DNA from 4 places in the Mesorhizobium sp. RCAM 06353 genome. Region 1 is predicted to be linked to each of the others. Evidence: predicted binding sites of a transcription regulator. Region 1 holds the regulator's gene; each other region holds the start of a gene.
What was found. The regulator LexA, encoded in region 1, represses DNA repair genes until DNA is damaged. The targets are predictions, from matches to a motif close to TGTTCNNNNTGTGTTCNG.
Positions count from the first base shown of each region.

Region 2: the regulator LexA is predicted to act here: its motif matches at 5,582-5,599, upstream of uvrA (excinuclease ABC subunit UvrA).
Region 3: the regulator LexA is predicted to act here: its motif matches at 3,665-3,682, upstream of AC56QX_RS29710 (PA0069 family radical SAM protein).
Region 4: the regulator LexA is predicted to act here: its motif matches at 4,197-4,214, upstream of AC56QX_RS08600 (helicase-related protein).

Region 1 is NZ_CM185031.1:4,762,844-4,770,319, forward strand. Features, by position in the region: gene gltX (glutamate--tRNA ligase) at 1-1,019, opposite strand, end outside; gene AC56QX_RS22940 (ComEC/Rec2 family competence protein) at 1,122-3,575, shown strand; gene lexA (transcriptional repressor LexA) at 3,569-4,306, opposite strand; gene AC56QX_RS22950 (GntR family transcriptional regulator) at 4,685-5,455, opposite strand; gene kynU (kynureninase) at 5,622-6,869, shown strand; gene kynA (tryptophan 2,3-dioxygenase) at 6,876-7,476, opposite strand, start outside.
Region 2 is NZ_CM185031.1:4,648,274-4,655,749, forward strand. Features, by position in the region: gene AC56QX_RS22320 (GGDEF domain-containing protein) at 1-345, opposite strand, end outside; gene AC56QX_RS22325 (DUF72 domain-containing protein) at 529-1,335, opposite strand; gene AC56QX_RS22330 (hypothetical protein) at 1,409-2,005, opposite strand; gene AC56QX_RS22335 (GNAT family N-acetyltransferase) at 2,024-2,476, opposite strand; gene uvrA (excinuclease ABC subunit UvrA) at 2,511-5,432, opposite strand; gene AC56QX_RS22345 (hypothetical protein) at 6,133-6,525, opposite strand; gene AC56QX_RS22350 (ATP-dependent Clp protease proteolytic subunit) at 6,522-7,127, opposite strand; gene AC56QX_RS22355 (SRPBCC family protein) at 7,150-7,476, opposite strand, start outside.
Region 3 is NZ_CM185031.1:6,101,864-6,109,339, reverse strand. Features, by position in the region: gene AC56QX_RS29730 (F0F1 ATP synthase subunit C) at 1-181, shown strand, start outside; gene AC56QX_RS29725 (F0F1 ATP synthase subunit B) at 244-843, shown strand; gene AC56QX_RS29720 (F0F1 ATP synthase subunit B) at 854-1,345, shown strand; gene rnhB (ribonuclease HII) at 1,589-2,284, opposite strand; gene AC56QX_RS29710 (PA0069 family radical SAM protein) at 2,436-3,590, opposite strand; gene AC56QX_RS29705 (glycosyltransferase) at 3,741-4,268, shown strand; gene AC56QX_RS29700 (hypothetical protein) at 4,415-5,389, shown strand; gene moaB (molybdenum cofactor biosynthesis protein B) at 5,393-5,938, opposite strand; gene AC56QX_RS29690 (4-(cytidine 5'-diphospho)-2-C-methyl-D-erythritol kinase) at 5,940-6,848, opposite strand; gene AC56QX_RS29685 (membrane protein) at 6,854-7,039, opposite strand; gene AC56QX_RS29680 (S49 family peptidase) at 7,180-7,476, opposite strand, start outside.
Region 4 is NZ_CM185031.1:1,840,489-1,847,964, reverse strand. Features, by position in the region: gene AC56QX_RS08625 (acetyl-CoA C-acetyltransferase) at 1-976, shown strand, start outside; gene phbB (acetoacetyl-CoA reductase) at 1,065-1,790, shown strand; gene AC56QX_RS08615 (FAD-dependent oxidoreductase) at 1,839-2,414, opposite strand; gene AC56QX_RS08610 (FAD-dependent oxidoreductase) at 2,407-3,090, opposite strand; gene AC56QX_RS08605 (TetR/AcrR family transcriptional regulator) at 3,175-3,756, shown strand; gene AC56QX_RS08600 (helicase-related protein) at 4,382-7,476, shown strand, end outside.

The sequences.
Region 1 (7,476 bases):
GCCATTGCCGGGCCACCCTCGAGATAGGGCAAGGTGGCGATGAAGATATCGAACAGTTCGGCATCGGCCATGCGGCGCATATGCGCGCCGTTGATCGCCTCCAGCTTGGCGAAGTCGAAGCGGGCCGCGCCCTTGTTGACGTCGCCAATATCGAACCAGGAGACCATGTCCTTGATCGACATGATCTCGTCATCGCCGTGGCTCCAGCCGAGACGCGCCAGATAGTTGAGCAGCGCTTCCGGCAGGTAGCCCATGGCGCGATAGGCCTCGACGCCGAGCGCGCCGTGGCGCTTCGACAGTTTGGCGCCGTCGGCGCCATGGATCAGCGGGATGTGCGACATCGACGGCACATTCCAGCCCATGGCGTTGTAGATCACGGTCTGGCGGGCGGCATTGGTCAGGTGGTCGTCGCCACGGATGATGTGCGTGACACCCATGTCGTGGTCATCGACGACGACGGCATGCATGTAGGTTGGGTTGCCGTCCGAACGCAGGATGATGAAGTCGTCGAGATCCTTGTTGGGGAAGCGCACCTCGCCCTGGACGCGGTCGTGGACGATCGTCTCGCCCTCGGTCGGCGCCTTGATGCGGATGGCGCCCTTGACACCGGCAGGTGCCTCGGATGGGTCGCGATCGCGCCACTGGCCGTTGTAGCGCGGTGGCAATCCCTTGGCCCGGGCCGCCTCGCGCATGGCCTCCAACTCGGCAGGTGTCTCGTAGCTATAATAGGCTTTGCCCAGGCGCACGAGTTCCTCGGCGACCTCGCGGTGGCGCGGCGCACGCTCGAACTGCGATATCGCCTCACCGTCCCAGGAAAGCCCAAGCCAGGTCAGCCCGTCCAGAATGGCCTGGGTAGCCGCCTCGTTGAAGCGTTCGCGGTCGGTATCCTCGATGCGCAGCACCATCGTGCCGCCGGTGTGCTTTGCGTACAGCCAGTTGAACAGCGCCGTTCGCGCGCCGCCGATGTGCAGGTAGCCGGTGGGCGAGGGGGCAAAACGGGTGACGACCTTGTCGGACATGGAGCTCTCGGAAACCATCTGAAGCGGGGTGCGGCTGCGCGGACTTTCGCGCGTTGCGCGTTCATGTAGCATAGGGCGTCAGGGGTGCAAGGGGCAGACCCGATGGCTGGACGAGACCGGGGCGCGGATCGGGGCGAGGACGCTGGTGTTGGCGTCAGCGAACGGTCTCTGTTTGCGATCCCGCCGCCAGCCTCGCTGCCCCCATCGCCTCTCGTGTCTGCGCCCGGCAGCCATCCGCTGCAGGCAGATATACCAGTTCCAGTTCCATCCGTTGCCTCGGGCAGGATTGCGCGTCTCCGACGGCAACTCGGCCAGGTTTCCCTGCCTCGTCTGCGCCACAGCGTGGCTATCGCGGCGGAGCTGGAATTTGATCGGGGCATCGCCTTCCTGCTGGTGCCGGTCTGTCTGGCCGCTGGAGCGATCGGCTATTATTCGCTGGCAGTGGAGCCTGATTTTGCAAAACCTGTCGCGGTCGTCGTGCTGATGGCGATCTGCGCGCTTGTTTCGCGTTCCTGGCCGAAAACCCATCTGGGCTTCATGGCGGCCTTGTTGTGCGCGCTTGGCCTGCTTGCCGCGAAGGTCGAGACATGGCGGGCGGGTACCCAGATGCTGGGTTCGGAAATATCGACTGAACTGACCGGCCGCGTGGTCTCACGGGAGCAGATGGAGACCGGCCGCATTCGGCTGACCATAGACGTGACGTCGACCGCACGGCCCAGACTGCGCTATGCGCCGGAAAGGGTCCGGCTTTCGGCACGCAGTATTCCGGCGGAAATGACTGCCGGCTCCCTGGTCACCGGCTACGCCAAACTGTTGCCGCCGACTGGTCCGGTGCGGCCGGACAGCTATGATTTCTCCTTCGACAGCTATTTCGCCGGCATCGGCGGCAGCGGCTTCTTTCTCGGCAATCCCAAGCTTGTCTCCGCCGACGACGGCGAGATGCCGCTCTCGTCCCGGCTTTTCTCCGGGATTGAAAACGCCCGCGAAGCGATCGCCGACCATATCAGGGCCACGGTCGGCGGTGCTGAAGGCGAGATCGCGGCAGCGCTGATCGTTGGTGTCCGCGCGGGCATTCCCGACGACATCAACGAAGCGATGCGGCGCACCGGCATCTATCACATCATCTCGATTTCCGGGCTGCATATGGCGCTTGTCGCCGGCACCATTATGGGTCTGCTGCGCGGCGCCTTCGCGCTGTTTCCGGATTTTTCCGCGCGGCGGCCGGTGAAGAAATACGCTGCTGCCGCAGCACTGGTCTCGATCGCCGCCTATCTCGTCATTTCCGGCGTCGTCGTTGCCGCCGAGCGCAGCTTCATCATGCTGGCGGTGATGCTGATTGCCGTCCTGTTCGATCGCGCGGCGCTGACCATGCGCAATCTGGCGATCTCGGCGATCGCCGTCATCGTGGTGTCGCCGCACGAAGTGGTCGGCCCGAGCTTCCAGATGTCGTTCGCCGCGACCGCGGCATTGGTTGGCGCCTATGCCGGTTGGGCGGATCACCATGCGGGAAAGACAAGACCGCCACCGCCAAAGCGATCCCTGCCGAGCTTTCTCACGCGAAAATTTCTGCTGGCGACGGGCGGATTGGCCATGACCTCCATCATCGCCGGCTGCGCCACGGCGCTGTTTGCCATCTGGCATTTCCAGCGGGTGTCGCCGCTCAGCCTGTTCGCCAACCTAGCCGTTATGCCGATCGTGTCGGTCGTGATGTTCCTGGCCGTTGCCAGCGCGTTGCTGATGCCGTTCGGATTGGATGCACCATCCCTTTACCTGATGGGCAAGGGTCTGACGGCGATGATCGCCATATCGGCGTGGATTTCGGAACGCTCTCCAGTCGATGCGGTCGGGCTGATCTCGCAGCAATCCGTCCTGCTGGTGACCGTCGCCCTGGTTATCGCGACGATGGCGACGACCTGGCTGCGGCTCGCAGCGCTGCCATTCGCGCTTGCCGGCCTGTTGACGGTGTCGGCTACACGCACGCCGGATGTGCTGATCTCGGAAGATGCGCGGCTGGTCGCGCTGCCGATCGGTGGCGGCGAACTCGCGGTCAGCCGGGCTCGCCCGAACGAGTTCACCGTCGACAATTGGAAACGCGCGCTGACTTCCGAAACCATCGTCGTGCCGGAGATGTTCAACAAGGCGGAGGGACAATTCGACATTGCCGATGCGGTCAACCTGCCGCCGGGAGCACCGTTCTATTGCACGGACGGCGTCTGTCTCGCCCGGCACCCGTCCGGCGCGATCATCGCGTATGTCGAAGATCGCAAGGACACATGGAAGGCCTGCGGTTTCGCAGACCTGATCGTCGTCAATGACGCGACGGGCTATGACGCCTGTCACAATCCGCTTGTTCTCGTCGTCACCAAACGGCAGCTCGCACGCAAGGGCAGTGCTGCTGTCTTCTTCGACCGCCAATCAGCGACCGGTCCGCCAATCGTCAGCTTCGCGGTGGATGGCCCGTATCGGCCCTGGCATGCGCAGCGCAAATATTCACGTGAGGCGAGAGGGCTGTTGCCCTGGCGCAAACCCGAAAAGCCGGCCGCTCCTGCTCAGTAGCGCCGGATCAGCCCGACGAGCTTGCCTTGTACCTTGACCCTGTCGGGGCCGAAAATACGCGTCTCGTAGGCCGGATTGGCGGCTTCAAGCGCGATCGAGGCACCCTTGCGGCGAAACCGCTTCAGCGTCGCTTCCTCTTCATCCACGAGCGCCACGATGATCTCGCCAGGCTGGGCGGTATCGGCGTTGCGGATGATGACGGTATCGCCATCGAAGATGCCGGCCTCGATCATCGAGTCGCCCTTGACCTCCAGCGCATAGTGCTCACCACCCATGATCATGTCCGGCGGCACCGAGATAGAATGCGTCTGATGCTGGATGGCATCGATCGGCACACCGGCGGCGATACGCCCCATCACCGGGATCGACACGGCGGAAACCACATCGTCGTCATTGCCGGCCGCGGGCAAACGCGACGATGCCGGCTTGATCTGACGGCCAAGGCCGCCCTGACCGAGGCTGCCCTGGATGACGCTTGGCGAGAATTTCTTTGCCGCGTTGAGGCCGGGCGCTATCGAATCCGGCAGCCGCAGCACTTCCAGCGCGCGTGCACGGTTGGGCAGCCGGCGGATGAAACCGCGTTCCTCCAGCGCCGTGATCAGGCGATGGATCCCTGACTTGGAGGCGAGATCGAGCGCTTCCTTCATCTCGTCGAAGGAGGGCGGAATGCCGCTTTCCTTCAGCCGTTCATGAATGAACATCAAGAGTTCATGTTGCTTACGCGTCAGCATGGCAGCCCCCAAGGCTTGAACAAAAGGTCTGAACCAGAATCGAAAAACAAACCCAGAACAAACACTATCTGTTCCAGTTGTGTTCTGCAACCGTTTAAAGTTTAGTGAATTTGTTAAGATGTCTGAAATTTTTTGCCCCTGGCTGCGTACGGCAATCGACCACCTCCGCCGCTGGCGTGCGCATTGAAATCGTTTTGGTTAATAGCCTGTGGCCTACCCCTGGATGCGCTTTGGCACCAGGCGTTTCAAAGGCGTTCGCGAGGTGGATTTGTATGGCTTATAGAGCCATTTCCGGCGGAACGAAACGAAATCAAAACGCCAACAATCACTGGCTCCGGGGCGGACACAGGCCGCGGGGATCTGGACGCCGCGCAAGCGTCATCCGGAAACCGATTTCAGGCTGCCGGCGCGTGCGGTGGAGGTGTTGGTGCCGCTGTCTTCGCTGTGAACATAGACATGCAGCGTGTAGCCGATATGCGCCGTCATCAGTGCCTTTGCCCGCTCGACGTCGCGATCGAGCGCCGCTTCCATGAGCGCGGTGTGGTGTTCGATTGCGACCGCCTGGCGCAACGCTTCCACGGCTTCCTCATAACCATGCTGCAGGCCGGCGGCTGCCCGCAGCGTTGGCGCCAGGACGAGAAAACGGTGATGGCGACGCAACTGATCCGCGATCGTGGAATGGAAAGTCAGCAGCCAGGGCGATGCTGCCGCGCTGAGCAGGGCTGCGTGGAAAGCCTCGTGCTTTTCATCCCATTCGTCGACCACTGCGTCGGATGGATCGTCGACCGCAGTCTTGCAACGCGACAACCGGTAATGCGCGGCGACGACGGCGTTTTCCCAATCGTGGCCACCTTTCTCGATCGATTGCTGGAGCAGTGGCAGTTCGACGACACACCTGGCGCGCGACAGGTCTTCCAATTCGATGCGCGAAACCGGGGCGACGGCAAAGCCACGATTGCTGATGGAAGTCACCAGGCGCTCCGCCTCCAGTCGCGACAGCGCTTCACGCAACGGTGTCCAGCCAATGCCATAGCTGTTGCGCAGCGCGCTGAGCTTGAGCGGCGCGCCAGGCCGCAGACGGGTCGTGAGGATATCGCGACGCAGCAGCCTGTAGGCCGCTTCCGTCTTCGAGAGTCCTTCGTCCAGCATCTTGTCTCATCCTTGGACTGCCACGCCAACGATTATATATGAAAGCCTTCCATGGCGTAAATTATATATAATGTTTGACAGGGTCTGGCCGACTGCCCATGATCGGCCAGCCGATTTCACCTGACGTGTTCATCTGGGCGCGCCTATGCGCGAAGGACAATCGATCATGAATGCAACGCTCGATCTCGCAGCAGTCGAAGCCATGGATGCGGCGGATCCGCTGCGTGCCATGCGCGACCGGTTCATTTTGCCGGAAGGCGTGATCTATCTCGACGGCAATTCGCTGGGCGCCGCGGCACCCGCCGTCTTCAACGAACTGCACAAGGCGGCGACGCAGGAGTGGGCGCAAGACCTGATCCGTGCCTGGAACACCGCCGGCTGGTTCGATATGCCGGTCGCGCTTGGCGATCAGCTCGGGCGCCTGATCGGAGCGGCGAGGGGCCAGACGGTGGTCTGCGATACGACCTCGATCAACATCTACAAGGTGCTGCATGCCGCACTCAACATGCGGCCGGACCGCTCGGTCATCGTTGCCGAGGGCGACAGCTTTCCGACCGATCTCTATATGGCCGAAGGCGTGGCCTCGACGCGGCCGGGCACGGTGCTGCGGCTCGAAGGCGTCGATGCATCAACCATTGAAGAGCTGATCGACGAGCGCGTCGCGGTCATCCTGGTCAACCACGTCAATTACAAATCCGGGCAGTTGCGTGACATGGCCGCGCTGACGCGCAAGGCCCACCAGGCTGGCGCGCTGATCGTCTGGGATCTCTGCCACACGGCCGGCGCCTTGCCGGTCGAGCTCGACAGCGCCAATGCCGATTTCGCCATCGGTTGCACCTACAAATATCTCAATGGCGGCCCGGGCGCGCCGGCCTTTGTCTATGCCGCCACACGCCATCACGACGATGTCCATCAGCCGCTCAGCGGCTGGTGGGGCCATGCGCGGCCGTTCGCTTTCGAACAGGGTTTTGCTGCCGGCATCGGTATCCGCAGGTTCCTGTGTGGAACCCAGCCGATGTTGTCGATGCGGGCGCTCAAGGGCGCGCTGGATATCTGGGACGATGTCGACATGGCAGAGGTGCGCAGGAAGAGCATCGCCTTAACCGACTTGTTCATCCAGCTCGTCGAAACCAGATGCGGCGCCTACGGTCTCGAACTCGAAAGCCCGCGAGATGGCAATGCGCGCGGCAGCCAGGTGTCGTTCCTCCACCCGCATGGCTACCAGGTGATGCGAGCCCTGATCGAGCGCGGCGTGATCGGTGATTTTCGCGCACCCTCGACCATCCGCTTCGGCTTCACGCCGCTTTATGTCGGCTACCGGGACGTCTGGCAGGCGGTCGAGGTGCTGGAGGACATTATGCGCACCGGCGCCTGGCAGGACGCCCGCTTCGCCGTCAAGACGGCGGTGACCTGAGAGAGGTCAAAGCCGGGTGCGAACCGTCCACAGTTCGGGAAACAGCACGACCTCGAGCATCTTCTTGAGATAGGACGCGCCTGATGTGCCGCCGGTGCCGCGCTTCAGACCGATGATGCGCTCGACCGTGGTGACGTGGTTGAAGCGCCAGCGGCGGAAATAGTCCTCGAAATCGACCAGCTTCTCGGCCAGCTCGTAGAACATCCAGTAGCGCTGCGGGTCGCGGTAGACGGTCTGCCAGGCGACCAGGACTTCTTCATTTTCGGTTCGCGTCTCGCGCCAGTCGGTGCGCCTGGCGTCGGCGCCGATGTCGAATCCATTGCGCGCCAAAAGCAGCAGGGCTTCATCGTAAAGCGACGGCTCAGCCAGGATCGCCTCCAGCTTCTGGCTCAGGTCCGGCCGGTGTTTGTGCGGGCCGAGCATTGCGAGGTTGCGGTTGCCGGCCATGAACTCGATGGCGCGATACTGCCAGGACTGGAAGCCGGAGGATTGGCCGAGTGCGTCGCGGAACTCGGTGTATTCGCTTGGTGTCATCGTGCGCAGCACGTCCCAGGCGTTGTTGAGCTGCTCGAAGATGCGGGCGACGCGCGACAGCATCTTGAAGCTC
Region 2 (7,476 bases), 110 kb from region 1:
GTCATAGCCCAGAGCCATTGCAGGCAGCGCTGTCGCCAGCGAAACGCTGCCCAACAGTGCCCGCGGCAGCGGCGAGCCGCCGGTTCTGAACTGGTAGGCAGCACCCAGCATGGTCGAGAAACCGAGCAGCAGGAGGGCCAGGGTGGCGATGCCGAGCAGGCGCCCGGGCACGTCGATATAGGCGTCATAGACAAAGATATCGCCGACCACGAACACCAGGCTGATCGCCCATGTCAGCAGGAATTTTTCCGAGCGCGCTGTCAGCCACATGCCGAACAATGTCAGACCCAGGCAAGCTGCGGAGAAACCGACAGCCAGCAGAAGTGAAGTGTAGTCGAGCGACATGCCCCTCTTTTCCCTGCCGGCGGCGGCTCCAGCTCTGCGGCTTGGCGTCGTCGCATTCATGCAGCAAGGAAGTGTCGATAAGGTTACGATGAAGGCGAAGATGCCGCGAATAGGCGCTTTGCTACGCGCAAAAAGCATAGATGACGCGCTTACAGTATGTAGCCGGATAGCGACGGATTCTCCTCAGCCGGTTACCCGCTTCATCAGTGCCATCGCCCCGAATGGCGCGCGCACCTTGCCCTCGGTGATGAAGTAGACGAACACGTCGCGTGGTTGCACCGGTGCGTCTGTGGCGGGATCGGCGCGCCGCAAATCGCTCGGCTGCTTGCCCTCAGCCCAGGCTTTTACACGCGCCGCCCATTCGTCGAGGCCCTTTGGCGTGTAGCAATCGGGATTGTCGTCCGAACCCGTCTGCAGCCGTGCATAGACGAAGTCACTGGTGACATCGGCGATATCAGGATATTTGGCATGGTCGGCATAGACGATCGCCGCCTTGTATTTGCGGGCAAGTGCTGCGAATTCCGGCACGATGAAACTGTCGTTGCGGACTTCGAGTGCATGGCGCAGCGCGACCCCATCCTGTTTCTCCGGCAGCAGTTTCAAAAAGGCTTCGAAATCGTCAGGGTCGAACTTTTTCGTCGGCGCGAACTGCCACAGGATCGGCCCGAGCTTCTCGCCAAGTGCCGCAACGCCGGAGCCGAGGAAGCGCATAATCGATTCCCCGGCCTCGCCCAACACGCGCCGGTTGGTGACGAAACGGTTGCCTTTCAGCGAATAGACGAAACCGTTCGGCGCCTCACCAGCCCATTTGACGAAGGTCGGCTCCTTGAAGCTGGAATAGTAGGTGCCGTTGACCTCGATGCTCGGCACCTGCCGGCTGGCATATTGCAGTTGCTTGGCCTTCGACAGTTTGTCCGGATAGAAGGACGTGTCCCAGGGCTCGAAGGTCCAGCCGCCCATGCCGGAGCGGATTGTTCCCGATTTGCTCATGGACATTTCCTCCAATGTGTTTTGTCACGAGAGACTTGCGTTGGTAAAATCGATCCGCAACTGACAATTTCGGTCAGGTGGGCGGTGACCAATCCGGGGAAAAGATTGTCGGTGTCCCAGAGGGGTAAAGGTCCTTGCGCGGCCGCATGACGCGAAACTGATTTCCGTCCTCTACGATGTCGTAGAGAGCCTTGATCGGCTGATAGCGTGCGCGGCGATAGTCGTGCAGCATCACGATCGTCTCGGCATGACAAAGCAGCGTCGCCATGAATGCGCATTCCATGCGGCGCCGGCCGTCGATGAAGATGAAATCGAATTTGCGCTTCAGGCTCAGCGGCCAGGTGGAATAGTTGAGCTCCGGATCGCGGTCGCCAAACATCGGACCCCTCAGGTCCAGGCAGATCGGATGGAAACCGCTCCACTGCGGCAGCTGCGGCAGAAGTTGATCGAGGAACGGCTGGCTGTCGTCGATCGAAAAGAGATTGTCGATGCCCAGTCTGTCCCTCAATTCAAGGATCGCCAGCGTCGTGTGGCCCATGCCCCATTCCAGATAGGCGCGCGTGCCAGGCTTCACATACTGCACAAGGATGCGCTGGAATTCGGACAAATAGTCGGTGCCGTAAGCGTGCGACGAGCGGACCACGCCACCCAAGGTTAGTTGGTTTTCCACGGCGCTTCCGGCCTGCATTCACATCGCCTTCGCCATGTCGACGAGCACCCATCCTGGCCGGTAGGGATTGGGCCGGCGACCCGTTTCGCGATAGCCGTAAGCGAGATAGAGCGCGATGTTCCGTTCCATTTTTGCATTGGTGTAGAGCCGTGTCTCCGGCAGGCCCCATTGGCGCGTCTGTTGATCCGCGTGATTGAGCAGCTTTATGCCAAAACCCTTGCCCTGGAAGGCGGGCGACACCGCGACGGAGAAGATCATCGCGTGATCCTCATGCCGCTCCAGTGTCAGCGCTCCGGCAAGTTCTCCGCCGCTCTCCAGCAGCCAGACCTCGCCGCGCGCGATGCGCGGTGCATAGTCCTCGGTCACCGGGATCGGCAGCGCGCCCAACAAAGCAGTGTAAGGCGCATAGGCTGCCGCAGTCAGCGAGACAACGGTTTGCAGATCGCCGGCAACCGCTCTTTGGATGGTCATTCAAAGTCTCCCCAGGCGCCAACCGGTTCGGCCATCACTCCGCCGCTTCGCGCTTGCCTCCGGGGCGGCGCTCGAGCAGCTCCTTGAGGAACTGTCCTGTGTAGCTGCGCTTTTCGCGCACGATGGCTTCCGGCGTGCCCTGGGCGACCAGTTCTCCACCACCGTCACCACCTTCGGGGCCGAGGTCGAGCACCCAGTCGGCGGTCTTGATGACTTCGAGATTGTGCTCGATCACAACCACCGTGTTGCCCTGGTCGACCAGTTCGTGCAGCACTTCCAACAATTTGGCGACATCGTGGAAATGCAGCCCGGTGGTCGGCTCGTCGAGGATGTAGAGCGTCTTGCCGGTCGCCTTGCGCGACAGTTCCTTGGCCAGCTTGATGCGCTGCGCTTCGCCGCCGGACAGTGTCGTCGCCTGCTGGCCGATATGGATGTAGCCGAGGCCGACCTGCTTCAGCGTCTCGAGCTTGTCGCGCACGCCGGGCACGGCGGCGAAGAAGTCGACGCCTTCCTCGACCGTCATGTCGAGCACGTCGGCGATCGACTTGCCCTTGAACTGCACGTCGAGCGTCTCTCTGTTGTAGCGCTTGCCGTGGCAGACGTCGCAGGTGACGTAGACGTCGGGCAGGAAGTGCATCTCGATCTTGATGACGCCGTCTCCCTGGCAGGCTTCGCAGCGGCCGCCCTTGACGTTGAAGGAGAAGCGGCCCGGCTGATAGCCGCGCGCCTTGGCTTCGGGCAGGCCCGCGAACCAGTCGCGGATCGGCGTGAAGGCGCCGGTATAGGTGGCGGGGTTGCTGCGGGGGGTCCGTCCAATCGGCGATTGGTCGATGTCGATGACCTTGTCGAGGAATTCGAGACCCTCGATGCGGTCATGCTCGGCCGGATGCTCGCGCGAACCCATGATGCGGCGCGAGGCCGCCTTGAACAGCGTCTCGATCAGGAAGGTCGACTTGCCGCCGCCCGACACGCCGGTGACGGCGGTGAAGGTGCCGAGCGGGATTTCGGCGGTGACGTTCTTCAGATTGTTGCCGCGCGCGCCGACGATTTTCAGGCGCCGATTCTTTTTCGCCTCACGCCGCACGCCGGGCGTCGCCACTTCGAGCGCGCCCGACAAATATTTGCCGGTGATCGAATTGGGGTTGGCCATCACCTGCTGCGGTGTGCCCTGGGCGATGATCTCGCCGCCATGGATGCCGGCGGCCGGACCCATGTCGACGACATAGTCGGCATGCAGGATGGCATCCTCGTCATGCTCGACGACGATCACCGTGTTGCCGATGTCGCGCAGGTGCTTCAACGTGTCGAGCAGGCGGGCATTGTCGCGCTGGTGCAGGCCGATCGACGGCTCGTCCAGGACATAAAGCACGCCGGTGAGGCCCGAACCGATCTGCGAGGCCAGCCGGATGCGCTGGCTTTCACCGCCCGACAGCGTGCCGGAATTGCGCGACAGGGTCAGGTAGTCGAGACCGACATCGTTGAGGAAGCGCAGGCGCTCGCGGATTTCCTTGAGCACGCGCACCGCAATCTCGTTCTGCTGGTCGTTGAGATGCGGCGGCAGGTCAGTGAACCACTGGTCGGCCTTGCGGATCGAAAGCTCGGTGACTTCGCCGATATGCTTGCCGGCGATTTTCACTGCCAGCGCCTCAGGCTTCAGCCGATAGCCTTTGCAGACCGGGCAAGGTGTCGCCGACATGAAGCGCTCGATCTCCTCGCGCATCCAGGCGGACTCGGTTTCCTTCCAGCGCCGCTCGAGATTGGGGATGACGCCTTCGAAGGTCTTGGTCGTCTTGTAGGAGCGCAGCCCGTCGTCGTACTGGAAGGTGACTTCGCGCTCGCCGGTGCCACGCAGGATCGCGTCCTGAGCCTCGGTGCTCAGATCCTTGAATTTGTCGCCGAGCTTGAAGTTGTATGCCTTGCCCAATGCCTCGAGCGTCTGCACGTAGTAGGGCGAGGTCGACTTCGCCCACGGGCTGACGGCGCCGTCGCGCAGCGACGCGTTTTCGTCGGGCACGACGAGGTTGGGGTCGATGGCGCGCTGGCTGCCGAGACCGTCGCAGGTCGGGCAGGCGCCGAACGGATTGTTGAACGAAAACAGCCGCGGCTCGATCTCCGGAATGGTGAAGCCGGACACCGGACAGGCGAATTTTTCCGAGAACAGGATGCGCTCATGCGTCTCGTTCTTCGACTTGTTGACTGAATCCTCGCCGGTCTGGCTGGAATCGAGCGGCTTGTCGGCGAACTCGGCCACCGCCAGGCCCTCGGCGAGCTTCAGCGCCGTCTCGATGGAGTCGGCAAGACGGGTGGCAAGATCGCCGCGCACGACGATGCGGTCGACGACGACGTCGATGTCATGCTTGTACTTTTTATCGAGCGCCGGAACGTCGGCGATTTCATAGAAGACGCCGTCGACCTTGACGCGCTGGAACCCCTTCTTCTGCAGCTCCAGCAGTTCCTTGCGGTACTCGCCCTTGCGGCCGCGCACGATCGGCGCCAGCAGGAACAGGCGGGTGCCTTCCTCCACCGCCAGCACACGGTCGACCATCTGGCTGACCGTCTGGCTCTCGATCGGCAGGCCGGTGGCCGGCGAATAGGGGATGCCGACACGCGCGAACAGCAGGCGCATGTAGTCGTAAATCTCGGTGACGGTGCCGACCGTCGAGCGCGGGTTCTTCGAGGTGGTCTTCTGCTCGATGGAGATGGCAGGCGACAGGCCGTCGATCTGGTCGACATCCGGCTTCTGCATCATTTCGAGGAATTGCCGGGCGTAAGCCGACAAGCTCTCGACATAGCGGCGCTGGCCTTCGGCGTAGATAGTGTCGAAGGCGAGCGACGATTTGCCGGAGCCCGACAGGCCGGTCATGACGATCAGGCTGTCACGCGGCAGGTCGAGATCGACGTTCTTCAGATTGTGTTCGCGCGCCCCGCGAATGGAAAGGAATTTATGGTCGGCCATCGCCGGTCGCCGCCTCAGATCTGGAATTCGTGGGATTGGCGGGTTTTCCCGACCATCCCCTATGTAGGTATTATTGCCGCCACGTCGAGAGACGCCACAATTCTCGACGAAAGTCGTTTAACCGTCTTTCGCGCGAAGGGGCAAGCGGAAAGAACAAAGGCCGAACACGCTCCTGACAAAGCTGTGCAAAAACTGACCTGGACGTAACCTCCCGGCGATCACAATTTTCGGTAACCGGCTATTGATGGTTGACGTGGCCGGCTCACAGGAGCAGTCTCCAAAAGTCAAGTGAAGCCGGCCGTCCTTCGATGGCCTCGCCGCCCCAAGGCGGCCTGCGAGACGCCGCAGGCACTAGCGATCTGTGCTTCACGACGACAATGTCGCAACGGACACAGGAGCGGAGCATGACGCCACCGGATAGTCCCCAAGGGCTCCACATCTCGTTGGAGCCGCGGCAGGCATAAGTGCCAGGGTTTAGCGTTTGCGCCACCCGACAAACCGTGACTTGCCGTATCCCTCAACAATTAGAGACTGCTAGTCGGATCGTCGGCTGACGCCGCGTAGCATCCGAAATCAAACGCCGGCAGTACACTCCCGGCAAAATATGGATTTAAGATCCAGAAAAGCCCCGTCCGTTTGCCCAAGGGCACGGCGGGGCTGTTTTTTGGAAAATGGCTGAGCTGTCCGCGGCGGCGGCAGCTTACTTCCGTGGCTTGAATCCGCCCGTGGCGATATCGACCGCGATGCTGCCGGAAATCCTGACATCGGTATCGCCAATCTTGAACGTGCCGTTGCCGTTGCTGGGGAATGCGTCGTCGGGCTCCGGCACGGGGGCGGGCTTGGCAATGCGATAATCGCCGCTCACGCCGGGCAGGGCGCCTTTCTGTGCCTGCACCGAACTGTCGTCGGCGAGTGCCATGTTGCTCAAAAGGCTGGCGATGGCGAGCACCGCAGCGGCGATGATGCGACGCGATGTCCTGGGCGAATGAGTGTCGGTGATCCCGGGATTATAGTGACGTGCCGCCAGCGCGGCCAGACCGGCATCGTCAAATCTTCGACAGCAGGCAGGATTCCGATCCGACGCTGGCTTCATGCCGCCTTTTTGCGCGTGTCGAAGACGTGGTCGACAATGCCCCATGCCTGCGCCTCGCGGGCGGTCATGAAATGATCGCGGTCGAGCGTGCGCTCGACCTCTTCATAGGTTCGGCCGCAATGCTGCGCGTAGAGTTCGGCCATATGGCGTTTGGTCTTGCCGATCCGCTCGGCATGGCGCTGGATATCGGAGGCCTGGCCCTGGAAGCCGCCAAGCGGCTGATGCAGCAGGATGGTGGCGTTCGGCAGCGCGATGCGGCGCCCCGCTGTGCCGGCCATCAGCAGGAACGATCCCATCGAGGCGGCAAAGCCCATGCACACGGTCGATACCGGGCAGCTGATATACTGCATCGTGTCGTAGATGGCGAAACCGCTGGTCACCACGCCGCCGGGCGAGTTGATGTAGAGCGAGATCTCCTTGTCGGGATTGTCCGACTCCAGCGACAAGAGTTGCGCGCAGACCAGCGCCGAGACGTCGTCGTTGATCTCGCCGTTGATGAAGACGATGCGCTCGCGCAGCAGCCGCGAAAATATGTCGAAGGCGCGTTCGCCGCGGCTCGATTGCTCGATCACCATCGGCACCAGACTGGCAATACCGCTCATTTTTCGTCTCCGATTTCCGTATTTATGCCGCGCGCAGCAGAAGGCGCGGTGTGTTGGCGGCGGTGGGCTTTCCGGCCCCACGCAATCCCAGCGAAAGCCGGCAGCCGGTGCCCGCCATGGCGACTGCGGGCATCGCTTTCCCAGCAAAACCGGCATGGACGATGCGCAGATGCGTGCCGCCGGAAACGGTGCGGGCGAGTGTGAAGGTGACGATACTGTCGAGCGGATCCTGCCGCGCCACACCGGCCGGCTGCTCCCGCCAGGAATAGCGCAGCAGGCGCTCCGGCTCGGCGTCGAGGATTTCGCACTCGATCGGAGCCTCCGGTCCCGCGAAGGCAAAACGGCTGCC
Region 3 (7,476 bases), 1.3 Mb from region 1:
CCTGGGCATGGGTGGCGCGGGCATTGGCCTGGGCAACATCTTCGGCAGCTACCTCTCGGGTGCGCTGCGCAACCCGTCGGCTGCTGACGGCCAGTTCGGCCGCCTGATCTTCGGCTTCGCCGTGACCGAAGCTCTGGGCATCTTCTCGCTTCTCATCGCGCTTCTGGCCCTGTTCGGCTGAGCTTTGGGAAGATTGGACAGGCCGGCCGCGCAAGCGGCGGGCCTGATATCTGGGGATAGTCCATGTTCGTGACATCTGCCTTCGCGCAAGAGTCCGCGCCATCAGCCGATACCAGCCATGCCGCGACCGGAGGCGACACGCACTCCGCCACCGGCGTGCCTGCCGAAGCGCATGGCGCATTTCCGCCGTTCGATCCTGCGACCTTCCCGTCGCAGCTTCTGTGGCTGGCGATCACTTTTGGGCTGTTCTACCTCTTCCTGAAGCGGGTCGTGGTGCCGCGCGTCGGCGGCATCATCGATGTCCGTAACGATCGCATCAGCCAGGATCTCGATCAGGCGAGCAAGCTGAAGGGCGAGGCCGACGCCGCTGTTGCTGCTTACGAGCAGGAACTGGCGGAAGCCAAGAAGAACGCCAATTCGATCGGCCAGCAGGCCGCCGATGCGGCCAAGACGGAAGCCGAGACCGCACGCAAGAAGATCGAGGCGGCGCTCGACGAGAAACTTGGCGAGGCCGAGGCCCGCATTTCTTCCATCAAGGCCAATGCCATGAAGGAAGTCGGCAGCATCGCCGAGGATACCGCTTCGGCAATCGTCGAGGCCCTGGTCGGCGGCAAGGCCAGCAAGGCCGAGATCGCGGCCGCGGTCAAATCCGTGGCCGGGTGAGGAGCGCATCATGGACGCCACATCTCTCGCAACGCTCTGGGCCACGATCGCCCTGATCATCTTCCTGGGCGTCGCCATCTACATCAAGGTCCCTGGCCTGATCGCCAAGGCACTCGACGCCCGCGCCGCCAGGATCAGCAGCGAGCTCGACGAAGCTCGCAAGCTGCGTGACGAGGCCCAGCAATTGCTCGGCCAGTACAAGAAGAAGCGCAAGGAAGCCGAGCAGGAGGCTGCCGACATCGTTGCGGCCGCCAAGCGCGAAGCCGAAATGCTCGCCGCCGACGCGCATAAGAAGTCCGAAGATTACGTCGCTCGGCGCACCGCGCTTGCCGAGCAGAAGATCGGTCAGGCTGAGCGTGACGCGGTCGCCGAAGTCCGTGCTAGCGCCGTCGACATCGCCGTCGAGGCCGCCCGCGCATTGCTTGCCGCCAAGGTGGACGTCAAGGCCGGAGCTGATTTGTTCAAGGCATCGCTTGCGGATGTGAAGGCAAAGCTGAACTGAGCTGACAACATGTGGAAATCAAAAAAGTCGCCCGGGCAACCTGGCGGCTTTTTTGTTGTAGCGCGGATAATCTCCCCCCTCGAGGGGGAGATGTCGCCAAAGGCGACAGAGGGGGTCGGTTCGACCGGGCGCGACGCTCATGAGACGTTGAAAGAAGAGGCTGGCGCTTCACGCGCGGCGACCCCCTCTGGCCTGCCGGCCATCTCCCCCTCGAGGGGGAGATCAGCTATCATCGCCGTTAGCCTAATCCAGCCCCGCAAGACTCTCTTCCTCAACCACCTCAACCCCGCCCAGCCTGAACGGCGCGAACGACACGCGGTGCAGCCGCGCGACCGGGCCATGTGCCTCGATCGCGGTGCGGTGACGGGCGGTGGCGTAACCCATATGGACTTCGAAGCCGTAGCGGTCGTGCTGGTTGCCACAACCGCACATCATGCGATCGCGCATCACTTTGGCAACGATCGAGGCGGCGGCGATCGATTGCGAGCGCTGGTCGCCCTTGATCAATGCGCGGCCGTCGCACGGCAGTCCCGGCGGCACGTCGCGGCCGTCGGCAAGCGCGAGCTTCGGCCGAACCGACAGCCCGACCAAAGCGCGGCGCATCGCCTCGAGGCTCGCCTTGAGGATGTTGCTGCCGTCTATGCCCTCGGCGCTGATCGAGGCCATCGAAACTGCCTGTGCGGAGCCAAGAATGCGCAGGAACAGCGCCTCGCGCTGCAAATGGCTGAGCCTTTTGGAATCGTCGAGGCCTTCGGGGATGTTGGCGGGGTCGAGCACAACAGCTGCGGCGACGACCGGTCCGGCCAGCGGGCCGCGACCGGCCTCGTCCATCCCAGCGACCGGCCACAGCCCGTCGGCCATCGCCTTCGTCTCGAAGGAGAAATCGGGTTTCTCGACGATCTCGAAGAGAAGCGGAGAATCGGAACGCGCGCGAGCCATATTGCGGCGAGGTTCGCATCGGCTCCGATTCTCCGCAAGTCCCTCCGGGTCGGGTGGGGCGCCGGACCGGGAGGGCACCGTCTGCAGGCCGGGGCAGGCCGGACGGGATTTCTTGCCGTGGCAGGTCAAACCGCCACGGCAAAATGCATTTTCAGAGCAGCATCAGCTGTTCCTGGTCTTTTCCAGCCGCGACGAACTGGTCGGTGCGCAGCGTGCGCCGTTCGGCATTGAGTCCGAGCCGCTTGGAGGTGATCTCGAAGCGGCGGCCGATCTGCCAGGCGTAGGGTCCGGCGCCCTTCATGCGCTTGCCCCATTCCGAATCGTAATCCTTGCCGTCGCGCATCGAACGGATCAGCGACATCACATGGCGATAGCGGTCGGGATAGTGGCGCAGCAGCCAGTCCTTGAAGATCGGGCTGACCTCCAGCGGCAGGCGCAGCACGACATAACCCGCCTCGCGTGCGCCGGCTGCGTGCGCCGAATCGAGAATCCGCTCCATTTCCTGGTCGGTGAGGCCAGGGATGATCGGCGCCACCATGACCGAAGCCGGGATGCCGGCATCCGAGAGCTGCCGGATCGCTTCCAGCCGCTTGGTCGGCGTCGACGCACGGGGCTCCATGGTGCGCGCCAGCATGCGGTCCATTGTCGTCACCGACAGCGCCACCTTGGCCAGCCCGCGCTCGGCCATGCGCGACAATATGTCGATGTCGCGCGTCACCAGGGCGGACTTGGTGACGATGCCGACCGGATGGCCGCGCGCTTCCAGCACTTCGAGGATCTCGCGCATGATCCGGTACTGCTTTTCGATCGGCTGGTAGGGATCGGTGTTGGTACCGATGGCAATGGTGCGCGGCTGGTAGCCGTCCTTCGACAGTTCCTTGTCAAGCAGCCGCGCAGCATCCGGCTTGGCGAACAGCTTGGATTCGAAATCCAGGCCCGGCGACAGACCCATGAAGGCGTGCGTCGGCCGCGCGAAGCAATAGACGCAGCCATGTTCGCAGCCGCGATAGGGGTTGATCGACCGGTCGAAGGAGATGTCGGGCGATTCGTTGCGGGTGATGATGGTGCGCGGCTTTTCCACCTGCACCTCGGTCTTGAACGGCGGCAGTTCCTCCAGCGAACTCCAGCCATCGTCGAAGACGTGCCGGCTGACGGATTCGAAGCGGCCGGACGGATTGATGCCCGCCGACCGGCCGCGATTGCGGTCCGGACGGATACGCACGCCACTCTGCTCGATCATCGCATTGGCCATTTCGGCTCGTCCTGCCCCAAAGGCTGCAATGTCGGCACGCACGATCGGTTCCATCTTGGCCCGCTCCCAGGGACTGTCCATGTTGTGTCGAATCGCTCTGTTCATGAAATTATTCCTATTTCGCCGATGAGAACAAAGCAAGAACTTTTTATGCTGCGCCGCAAAAACTGGCGCTGTGCGTGGCTTTCCGCTATTCGGCTAAACATGCTCAGTGTTCTCATCGAAACGCGCAATGACGAGGAGGCTCTCGCCCGCACGCTCGCCTCGCTGATTGGCGGCGCGGTCGAGGGGGTGGTGCGCGAGGTCGTCGTCTGCGATGCCGGTTCCACCGACCAGACGCATCATGTCGCCGAGCATGCCGGCTGCCAGTATGTGGCGAGCGGCGGTATCGCCGCCGGCATAAGGCAGGCCAAGGGTGACTGGCTGCTGCTGCTGGAACCGGGCGCGCGGCTGGTGGAAGGCTGGATCGAAGCGGTCGTCGTCCACACGGGCAGGCAAACCATGGCGGCGCGATTCTCGCGGGCGCGGGGCAGCCGCACGCCGTTCCTGGCTCGGGTGTTTTCCGGAAATCGCGCGCTCGCCGATGGGCTGGTCATCAGCAAGCGGCAGGCCGCGTCCTTGTCGAAGAGTGCCGGCAGCGCCGAGGCTTTGGCGCGCGGCCTGGCGACGAAGAGGCTCGACGCCGAGATCTGGGTGGCGCCGCCGAAGCAGCAGCACCGCTCGCCAAAGTGATTTTTTGCGGCTGCTCTGTTCATTGTGCATTGCACAAAATCTGACGTGGGGTTAGCCTTCTTCTGAAGTGGGTGAATTGGGTTTGGGTCATGCGAGTGGTGAGAACCGATGCGGCATCGGGTGTCACGCTCATAGACGAGGACCTGATGAACCTTTCAACCCCTGACAAATCCGGTGCTGCCAGTCTCGAGGCCATTGCGCGCAATGGCAGCCTGCTGCGGCGCATTGCCGTGCGCATTCCGACCTATCTCACGGACCTTCGCGAAAACCCTGCCTGGCTGCCGATGTTCATGCTGGCGCGCACCATGCCCGGTCGCCGGATGCATTGGCTGGGTGCAAAACGCGCCCGTCTTGCCGACAATGTTGGGGATACAATGTTTTCCGGTGTCGAGCGGGCGGCGGTGGTCGATGCGCTACGTTCCGACGGCCTGTTTTCAGGCCTGGTCCTGCCGCCGGAAATTCATGAGGAGATCGCGCATTTCGCGGGGCGTACGCCTTGCTTCGGCAATTTCGATCGCCGTCTCGAGTTCATGCCGGGCGAGCATGCGCAGGCCGAGAAACGCCTGGGCCGTTCGCTGCTCAGCGGGCACTATTTCGAGCGCATCCTTGATTGCCCTGCGGCACTCGCCATCCAACGCGATCCGCTGCTTCTCGACATTGCCGCGCATTATCTCGGCGGCCAGGCGAAACTGATCACCACGCGCGTCTGGTGGAGCTTTCCGACCGGCGAGGCTTCGGACGCCGACAAGAACCTTGCCTCGCTCGGCAAGTATCATTTCGACCTCGACGATTGGCGCATGCTGAAATTCTTCTTCTACCTCAAGCCTGTCGACGCAGACACAGGTCCGCATGTCTATGTCAGGGGCAGCCATAACAGGCGCGCCATCAAGCATCAGCTGACCCTGCTGGTCGGCCATCCCGCCCAGGATGTGCTGGACGTCTATGGCGAGCAGAGCCCGGTGACGCTGACTGGAGAGGCTGGCCTCGGCTTCGTCGAGGATCCGTTCGGATTCCACATGGGCACCGTGCCGGCGCGCACGCCGCGGCTGATGATGGAAGTCGGCTTCGGTGTTTCGCGCCCTTCGCGGCGGCGCTTTCATGGCGAACCGGTCATCCGGTGATGGCTATTTTCCACGCCGCAGATGCTCGTCCAGGCGCGGCATGATCTCGACGAAGTTGCAGGGCATGTGCCGGTAGTCGAGCTGCGCCTTGAGGATGCCGTCCCAGGCGTCCTTGCAGGCGCCGGGCGAACCCGGCAGCACGAACACGAAAGTGGCGTTGACGACGCCGCCGGTCGCCCGGCTCTGGATCGTCGACGTGCCGATCTTGTCGTAGGAGATGCGGTGGAACACTTCCGAAAAGCCATCCATGCGCTTTTCGAAGATCGGCTCCAGCGCCTCCGGCGTCACGTCACGCCCGGTGAAGCCGGTGCCGCCGGTGGTGATGACGACATCGATACCTTTGTCCCGCGACCACGCCAGGACCGTGTCGCGGATCTTTTCGCGGTCATCGGTGACGATGTCGCGGGCGGCCAGGATGTGGCCGGCCTCGGTGATGCGGTCGGCCAGCGTCTGGCCGGATTTGTCATCGGCAAGGCTGCGCGTGTCCGAAACGGTCAGCACCGCGATGCGCACCGGAATGAAGGAACGGCTCTCGTCAAGTCTGGCCATTTCACTCAGCCTCCGATGACATGCTGCGCGTCGCGGCGACGAACCAGTCGGGCTGGCGACCGCGAATCTCGGCCGCCGCGCGCTTGGCGACATTGCCGGTCTCGAACAGGCCGAAACAGGTCGCGCCCGATCCGGACATGCGTGAAAATCCCGATCCCGCTTTGTTCAGCCACGACAGCGCCCGGCCGATGGCCGGCTGCATCGTAAGGGCTACCGGCTCGAGATCGTTGCGCGTGACCTCGAGCCAGTTGCGCAGGCTGTGAAAATCGATGCGGCGCGGCAGCGGCGGCAAGGGGTCGTTGTCGCGGCGGGAAAGCGTAGCGAACACATCCGCCGTCGAGACCGGCGTCCCTGGATTGACCAGCACCAGTCCCAGCGCCGAAAAATCCGGCACCATCGACAGTTCGTCACCAATGCCGCGCGCCAGCAGAGGCTTTGCCGCTAGGCACATCGGCACATCGGCGCCAAGCGAGAGACCGATCCGCGCCAGCCCGGTGTCATCCGTGTCCAGGCCCCATGTCTGCGCCAGCCCGCGCAACACGGCCGCCGCATCGCTCGACCCACCGCCGACGCCGGAGGCCACCGGCAGGTTCTTTTCGAGTTTTATGGAGACGGGCGGGGCTCGCTCGGGGCCGGCCTCCCTTCGCAAGGCATCGCGCGCCTTGAGCACCAGATTGCTGGCGTCTATGGGAACCGCCGGCGCATAACGACCGGACACGGTAAACTCGTCGCTGTCGGCGAGCGCGATCTCGACCCGGTCGCCAAAACGCGTGAACACCGCCAGGCTTTCGATCAGGTGATAGCCGTCAGGCCGCCGGCCGGTGACATGCAGCGCCAGATTGATCTTGGCATGCGCGTGCCAAGTCCGCGCACCGGCGTCGGTGTCCGCCGCAACTGATGTAAGCGAAATGATGCTCAGTCCTTGGCCAGCCGGTATTCGCCGGTCTTCGGATCCTTCACCAGCGTTCCCATCGCGCCATTGGCCGCCTGCTTTTCGGTGCGCCGCACCTTGGCCGTCACGCGCTCGGCTTCGCGCACGAAGGTGCGGTAGCCGAAATAGGCGGCGACGCCAACGACGGTGAAGAAAATGATCTGCGGCATGCCAAAACTCCTCCCACGCTGGGCCGGCGAAGGCGGCCGGTCGGGTCGGTTAATGCATGTCGCCCAAAACTGTGTTCGGTTTTGGGAAAACGGCACGCATAGGACTACAAGCACTCATGCTAGACGGTTTTGCCGGTTTTTCAAAGCCCGAAGCGAGCCCACAATGCGCGCTCTTCCGCCGCATCGATGACGCCGCTGGCGGCAGCCGCCGCGATATCCGGCGCTGAAAAGCGCTTGCTGGAACCGAACAGGCCGAAGCGGCTGAGGAAACCGCGTGGCGCCGAGACCAATCTCAGCTGTGTTTTCGCCCCGAACCGGGTCTTCAGCACCGTTCGCATGTCGCCGAGCGCATCGACGAGGCCGAGCTCCAGACCCCTTTTGCCGGTCCAGAACAGGCCGGTGAACAGGTCCGGATCGTCCTTCAGCTTCGTGCCGCG
Region 4 (7,476 bases), 2.9 Mb from region 1:
CCAGGCCTCGATCATCGCCGGACTGCCCAAGGAAACCACCGCCTGGGGCCTCAACCAGGTTTGCGGCTCGGGCCTGCGCGCCATCGCGCTCGGCATGCAGCAGATCGCCACCGGTGACGCCAAGGTAATCATCGCCGGCGGCCAGGAATCGATGTCGCTGTCGCCGCACGCCGAGCATCTGCGCGCCGGGGTCAAGATGGGCGACTACAAGATGATCGACACCATGATCAAGGACGGGCTGTGGGATGCCTTCAACGGCTATCACATGGGCAACACAGCTGAAAATGTCGCCCGCCAGTTCCAGATCACCCGTGACGACCAGGACCAGTTCGCGCTTGCCTCGCAAAACAAGGCCGAGGCCGCGCAGAAAGCCGGCAAGTTCAAGGACGAGATCGTTGCCTTCACCATCAAGGGCAAGAAGGGCGACACCATTGTCGACCAGGACGAGTACATCCGCCACGGCGCCACCATCGATGCCATGACCAAGCTGAGGCCGGCCTTCGACAAGGACGGCACGGTGACCGCCGCCAACGCATCCGGCATCAATGATGGCGCCGCCGGTGCGCTGCTGATGAGCGAAGCGGAAGCCGCAAGGCGCGGCATCACCCCGCTGGCGCGCATCGCGTCCTGGGCAACCGCCGGCGTCGATCCGGCGATCATGGGCACCGGACCCATTCCCGCCTCGCGCAAGGCGTTGGAAAAGGCCGGCTGGTCGGTCGGAGATCTCGACCTGGTCGAAGCCAACGAGGCTTTCGCGGCGCAGGCCTGCGCCGTCAACAAGGACATGGGCTGGGATCCGTCGATCGTCAACGTCAATGGCGGCGCCATCGCCATCGGCCACCCGATCGGCGCCTCGGGCGCCCGCATCTTCAACACGCTGGTCTACGAGATGCGCCGTCGCGGCGCCAAGAAGGGCCTCGCCACCCTGTGCATCGGCGGCGGCATGGGCGTCGCCCTGTGCATCGAAGCACTCTGAAAAACATGAAGATGGGCGGCGCGAGCCGCCCGTTTCCTATCCAGTGCCTGCCAAGCCCGACAACAGGGTGATATCAAAGGGGAAATGCATGACCAAGGTTGCAATCGTCACGGGTGGATCGCGTGGCATCGGTGCGGCGATCTCGATCGCTTTGAAGAACGCCGGCTATTCGGTTGCCGCGAACTATGCCGGCAATGACGAGGCGGCGGCGAAGTTCAAGGCCGAAACCGGCATTCCGGTCTACAAATGGTCGGTTGCCGACTATGACGCTTGCGCCGCCGGCATCAAACAGGTCGAAGCCGACCTCGGCCCGGTCTCGGTTCTGGTCAACAATGCCGGCATCACCCGTGATGCCATGTTCCACAAGATCACCCGCGAGCAGTGGAAAGAGGTCATCGACACCAATTTGTCCGGTGTTTTCAACATGACGCACCCGCTGTGGAACGGCCTGCGCGAGCGCAAGTTCGGCCGCGTCATCACCATCTCCTCGATCAACGGCCAGAAGGGCCAGGCCGGCCAGGTCAACTACTCCGCCGCCAAGGCCGGCGACATCGGCTTCAGCAAAGCTCTCGCGCAAGAGGGGGCTCGCGTGGGCATCACCGTCAACGTTATCTGCCCCGGCTACATCGCCACCGAAATGGTCAAGGCGATCGACGAGAAGGTACTCAACGAGCGCATCATCCCGCAGATCCCGGTTGGCCGCCTTGGCGAACCGGAAGAGATCGCGCGCTGCGTCGTCTTCCTCGCTTCGGAGGATGCCGGCTTCATCACCGGCTCGACCATCACGGCCAATGGTGGCCAGTACTTCGCCTGAGGCTTCGCGACGCTCGGCAACCGCCTGGCCGCCTGACAATCGCGATTGTCAGGCGGCCAGTTTCAGCTGGGGTCCGGCTTCAGACTTGCTGGGCGCGACTGATCCCGGCCTGCCCGAAGGCGCCGGAAGCCGGGCCAGCGACGCCCGGCTTAGTCCTGACAGTTTCAGCGCGATGCGACGCTTCAGGAGCGGGCTGAGGTTCACCACGGACAGAGCCAGATTGCGCAGGAACCGCTTCACCGGATTGCGAGCAAGCGCCATGTCGGTCATCCTGCCCGCGAGGTCGAGGACCTCCTGAGCAGCCGGGCGGCGCAGCGTTTCATAAAGGTCGAGTTCCGACTCGGAACGAACGCCGTTCACCACATCGCCAAGCAATTGGCCAAGCACGACCGCATCGATGATGCCTGTGTTCATGCCTTGCCCACCCGCCGGGCTGTGGACATGGGCGGCATCGCCCATCAGGAACAGCCGGTCCTTGCGATAGGACCGGACCAGGCGATGATGAACGCGGAATCGCGAACTCCAGGTGATGCCAAGCACCCGGGCTCTCTTTGTTGTCGGTCCACGGCTGTCGAGCAGCGCCTGGATGTCGGCGACATCAGGTTTCTCCGGCGCCTCATCCATTGTCGCGACGACACGATAAGATCCGTCCGGAAGTGGCGCCACAACCACCAGTCCGGCCGGGGCAAAGAACAGCGACACCTTCTGTCGGCCCCACCGGCCAGTCGAGACGGACGTCTGCCAGCACAAACGAGCCGTCATAGGCCTCGCCGTCGAACTCGATGCCTGTCGACTTGCGTACCAAGCTCTGCATGCCGTCGGCACCGACGACGTAGCGGGCCGATATGATTTTCTCTTGGCCGTTTTCGACCACTGTCACCCGCGCGCCGTCACTGTCTTGAGCAAACGCCACAGCCTCGACTTCGCGATGAATGGTGCCGCCAAGTGCGGAGATCCGTTCGGCGAACACCTGCTCGGTCAGATTCTGCGGCAGCATCATCAAGTAAGGATATCTTGATGGGAGCTTGCCGAAATCGAGCTTGAGCAGCGCCCTGTTTCGGTCGCGTATGGCAAAATCTTTCAGCTTCACCGAAAGCTCGCTCAGCCGCTGCGTGACGCCGAGCGGTTCGAGCGATTCCAGTGTTTGCGCATGGATGACACCGGCGCGCGACGTCTGCAGGCCCTGCGCAAGCTTCTCGATGAGCACGTGATCGACACCGGCCTGGTGCAGTGCAATGGACAGCGCCATGCCGGTCGGACCAGCACCGATGATCAGGACTTCAGTTTTTTCGGGCAGCATTTTCCCACCTCCATTTATCAACAATCGTTGACTTTTTAGCGAACCGCATTGCATTTGTCAACAGGTGTTGGCATATGCATTTTCATGACCGAGAATCAGCCGAAAAAAATAACCAAGTCAGACCGTACACGGGCTCAAATCCTCGAAGCCGCGCGCCGACTTTTCGCCGAGCGCGGCTATGACGGCGCCTCCATCCGAGACGTTGCAGCACAGGCCTCGATCGATCCGGCGATGGTGATCCGTTATTTCCACAGCAAGGACGAGTTGTTCGCCAGGGCGGCAGTCGTGAACCTGCAACTGCCCGATCAGCGGATCGATCCAGCCGCTATCGGCGAAACGCTGATCAGGCGCTTTCTCGTGAACTGGGAAGGTCCGGCCAACGGGCCCGGCATGATAATCCTGCTGCGCTCGGCGGCTTCGAACGAGCACGCAGCCGACAAGGTCCGCGATGTCTTCGCCAACCAGGTGAGGCCCATGGTCGCTTCGATCGGTGACCCGGCGGATGCCGGCCGACGCGCCGGGCTGGTTGCCAGCCAGTTGCTGGGTCTCGCCACGTGCCGATACCTGCTACGGCTTGAGCCGGTGGTCGCGCTATCCCATGAAGACATCATCCGAAACATCGGCCCCGTATTGCAACGCTACGCTATGGGTCACGACGCGCATTGACTTTGGGGATGTGCCCCAATCCGGCACGCAAAGGTTAATGGCGGCAGCGCCGCCTGTGTGAACCATGTGGGCAAGCCTGTGAATTCTCGGTGGATAAGCTGTTCACAACACCAGATATTGGCGGAACAAAACGGGAAAATACCGCCGGCGCTGTTTTGTCTCCTATTCGTTCTGGCTTTGAGCGGAAGTTAACGCTAATGGCCCGGAATCGCCTGTAATCCTTTAACGCCCGGTTCAGAAAGATTAACAATTTCATTATCTTGGGCGACCAGCATCGCGCCGTCTCCCTCGTTTCCCGGCAAAGGTTAAGGGCTAAGCTCGCCCTGCATAAAACGGGCCAGTTCAGGGATTCAGCATCTGGTGAGACTCAGGGTCACGAAATCCACATCTAGCCGTGAACAAAAGCTGAATCTGTCGGAGTCACTGATTCGTCGCCGATTCGTTCCAGACTCGTTCCAACTCTTAATCAGCAGCCGCTTAAGGGCTTGGCACAGAGGCCTTCGAGCCGACGGCGGAACATTCCGCTTTCGCTTCGCGCCCGAAATCCCTATGTGTCGCCTGTCATACGCGCCAGTTGAGGTGCGCTCCCGACAACCAGAGGCCAGAAAGCCTTATTTCCAGGTCGATGAACATCCAGCCGAAACACACAGAGCCGCTGATCCTGTCGGGCCGTGACGTGACCGCGGTGCTTGGCCCGACCAACACCGGCAAGACCCACCTCGCCATCGAGCGCATGGTGGCGCACGAAACCGGTGTCATCGGCCTGCCGCTCCGGCTGCTGGCCAGGGAGGTCTACAGCCGCGTCTGCGAAAAGGTCGGCGCCCACAAGGTCGCGCTGATCACCGGCGAGGAGAAGATCCAGCCGCCGGGCGCGAAATATTCGGTCTGCACCGTCGAGGCCATGCCGCGCGAGACCGACGCCGCCTTCGTCGCCATCGACGAGGTGCAGCTGGCCGGCGACCTCGAACGCGGCCACATCTTCACAGACCGCATCCTGCATCTGCGTGGCCGCCAGGAAACGCTGCTGCTTGGCGCGGCCACCATGCACGGTATCCTCCAGCGCCTGCTGAAAGGCGTCTCGGTGGTGACGCGGCCAAGGCTGTCGCATCTGGCCTATGCCGGTTCGAAGAAACTGACCCGCCTGCCACGCCGCACGGCGATCGTCGCCTTCTCCGCTGACGAGGTCTACGCCATCGCCGAGCTGATCCGCCGCCAGCAGGGTGGAGCGGCCGTCGTGCTCGGGGCGCTCTCGCCCCGCACCCGCAACGCCCAGGTGGCCTTGTTCCAGTCGGGCGATGTCGACTATCTCATCGCCACCGACGCCATCGGCATGGGCCTCAACCTCGATCTCGACCATGTCGCCTTCGCCCAGAACCGCAAATTCGACGGCTACCAGTACCGCAATCTGACGGCGGCCGAGCTCGGCCAGATCGCCGGCCGTGCCGGCCGGCATCTGCGCGACGGCACCTTTGGCGTTACCGGCCAGGTCGACCCGCTCGACGAAGACCTGGTCAAGAAGATCGAAGGCCATGATTTCGAGCCGGTGAAGGTGCTGCAGTGGCGCACCGCCCATTTCGACTTCGCCAGTCTGGATGCATTGAAACGCTCGATCGAGACCAACGCGCCGGTCGAGGGCCTGACGCGGGCGCTGCCGGCGGTGGACGCGCAGGCGCTCGAATACCTCTCCCGCGACGAGGACATCCGTGCGCTCGCCACCGATGCCAAGCGCGTGGCGCTGCTGTGGGAAGCCTGCGCGCTGCCCGACTACCGCAAGATCGCGCCCGCCCAGCATGCCGACCTCATCGCCTCGATCTATATGGACCTTGCCCGCCATGGCCATGTCGACGAAAACTACATGGCCGAGCAGGTGCGCCGCGCCGACACCACCGAGGGCGACATCGACACACTGTCGCACCGCATTGCCCAGATCCGCACCTGGACATTCGTGTCGAACCGGCCCGGCTGGCTGGCCGATCAGGCACACTGGCAGGAAAAGACGCGCGAAATCGAAGACAGATTGTCGGATGCGTTGCATGAGCGGTTGACGAAACGCTTCGTAGACCGCAGGACTTCCGTCCTCATGCGGCGCCTTAGAGAAAATACCATGCCTGAAGCCGAAATTAGTCCTACCGGAACCGTTCTTGTCGAAGGCCACCATGTCGGCGAGTTGCAAGGGTTCCGCTTCACCGCCGACCAGACCGCCGGCGGCGAAGACGCCAAGGCCGTGCGCACGGCCGCGCAAAAAGCGCTGGCCGCCGAATTCGAGGCGCGCGCCGAACGTTTTGGCGCCTGCGCCAATGGCGACCTCGCACTTGGCTCGGACGGCACACTGCGCTGGATCGGTGCACCGATCGGGACGCTGGTTTCCGGCGAAGACGCGCTGAAGCCGCGCCTGGTTCTGCTGGCCGACGAACAGTTGACCGGCCCGGCGCGCGACAAGGTCGCCGCGCGCGCCGAACGTTTCGTCAATTTCCAGATTGAAAGTCTATTGAAGCCGCTGGTCGACCTGAAGAACGCCGACCAGATTTCCGGCATCGGTCGTGGCATCGCCTTCCAGCTGGTCGAGAATTTCGGCCTCATCAACCGCCGCGATATCGCCGAGGAGATGAAGTCGCTCGATCAGGAGGGTCGTGCAGCGCTACGCCGGCTTGGCGTACGCTTCGGCGCTTATCATGTCTTCGTGCCGGCGCTGATCAAGCCGGCGCCCGCCGGACTGGTGACCTTGCTGTGGGCGCTGACGAATGACGGCAAGGACAAGCCTGGTTTCGGCGACGTGGTCCACGCGCTGGCGTCCGGCCGCACGTCCGTGGTCATCGATCCGACCTTCGACAAGGCCTTCTACAAGCTTGCCGGCTACCGCAACCTCGGCCGCCGGGCCGTGCGCATCGACATATTGGAACGGCTGGCGGATCTCATCCGTCCGGCGACCAACTGGAAACCCGGCCTCGGCCAGCGTCCGGACGGCGCCTATGATGGCCAGTCCTTCATGGTGACGCCGCCGATGATGTCGATCCTCGGCGCCACAGCCGACGACATGGAAGAGATCCTGAAAGGCCTGGGCTACCGCGCCGAGCCGAAGCCGCCGGCAGAAGTCAAGGCGCGGCTCGAGGCGCAGGACACTGCCGCACGCGAAGCCGTGGCTGCGAAACGCGCCGCGGAAGAGGCTGCGCGCGCCGAGCAGGCCAGAGCTGCGGAGGCTGCCGCAACAGATGCGGCCGCGGAGACAGCAGTCGAGGGTTCGGAACCAGTTGCCGCCGAGGCCTCCCTCGAAGCGCCGGCCGAGGTCATCGCCGAAACGGCAGCACAGCCCGTCGCTGTCGCTGAAGAGCCAACCGAAGCTCCTGCCGAAGTCACGGAAGAGCCCGCAACAGAGGCTGTCGCCGAAGCGGCTGCTGAACCTGCTGCCGAGCCAGAAGCGGAAGCCGAAACTGTCGAGGCCGAAGCAGCGGAGCCAGTTTTCGAAGCCGCGCCGGCGACGGAAGCGGTTTCGGGCGAACCCGCCGTGGTGGCTGAGGCGGCCGCCGGCGCGCCTGCCGAAGCCGAAGCGCCCAAGCCGATCCTGTTGTGGCGCCAGGGCCGTTTCGAACAGCGCCCGCGCCATCACGAAGGCCGAAACAACCGCCAGCGCAACGGACAAGCGCGCGGCCGAAACAATGCGCCGGCCGATGCCGCCGGTGCACCTGCTGCGGCCACGCCGGGCGAACGCCCGGCCCATGAAGG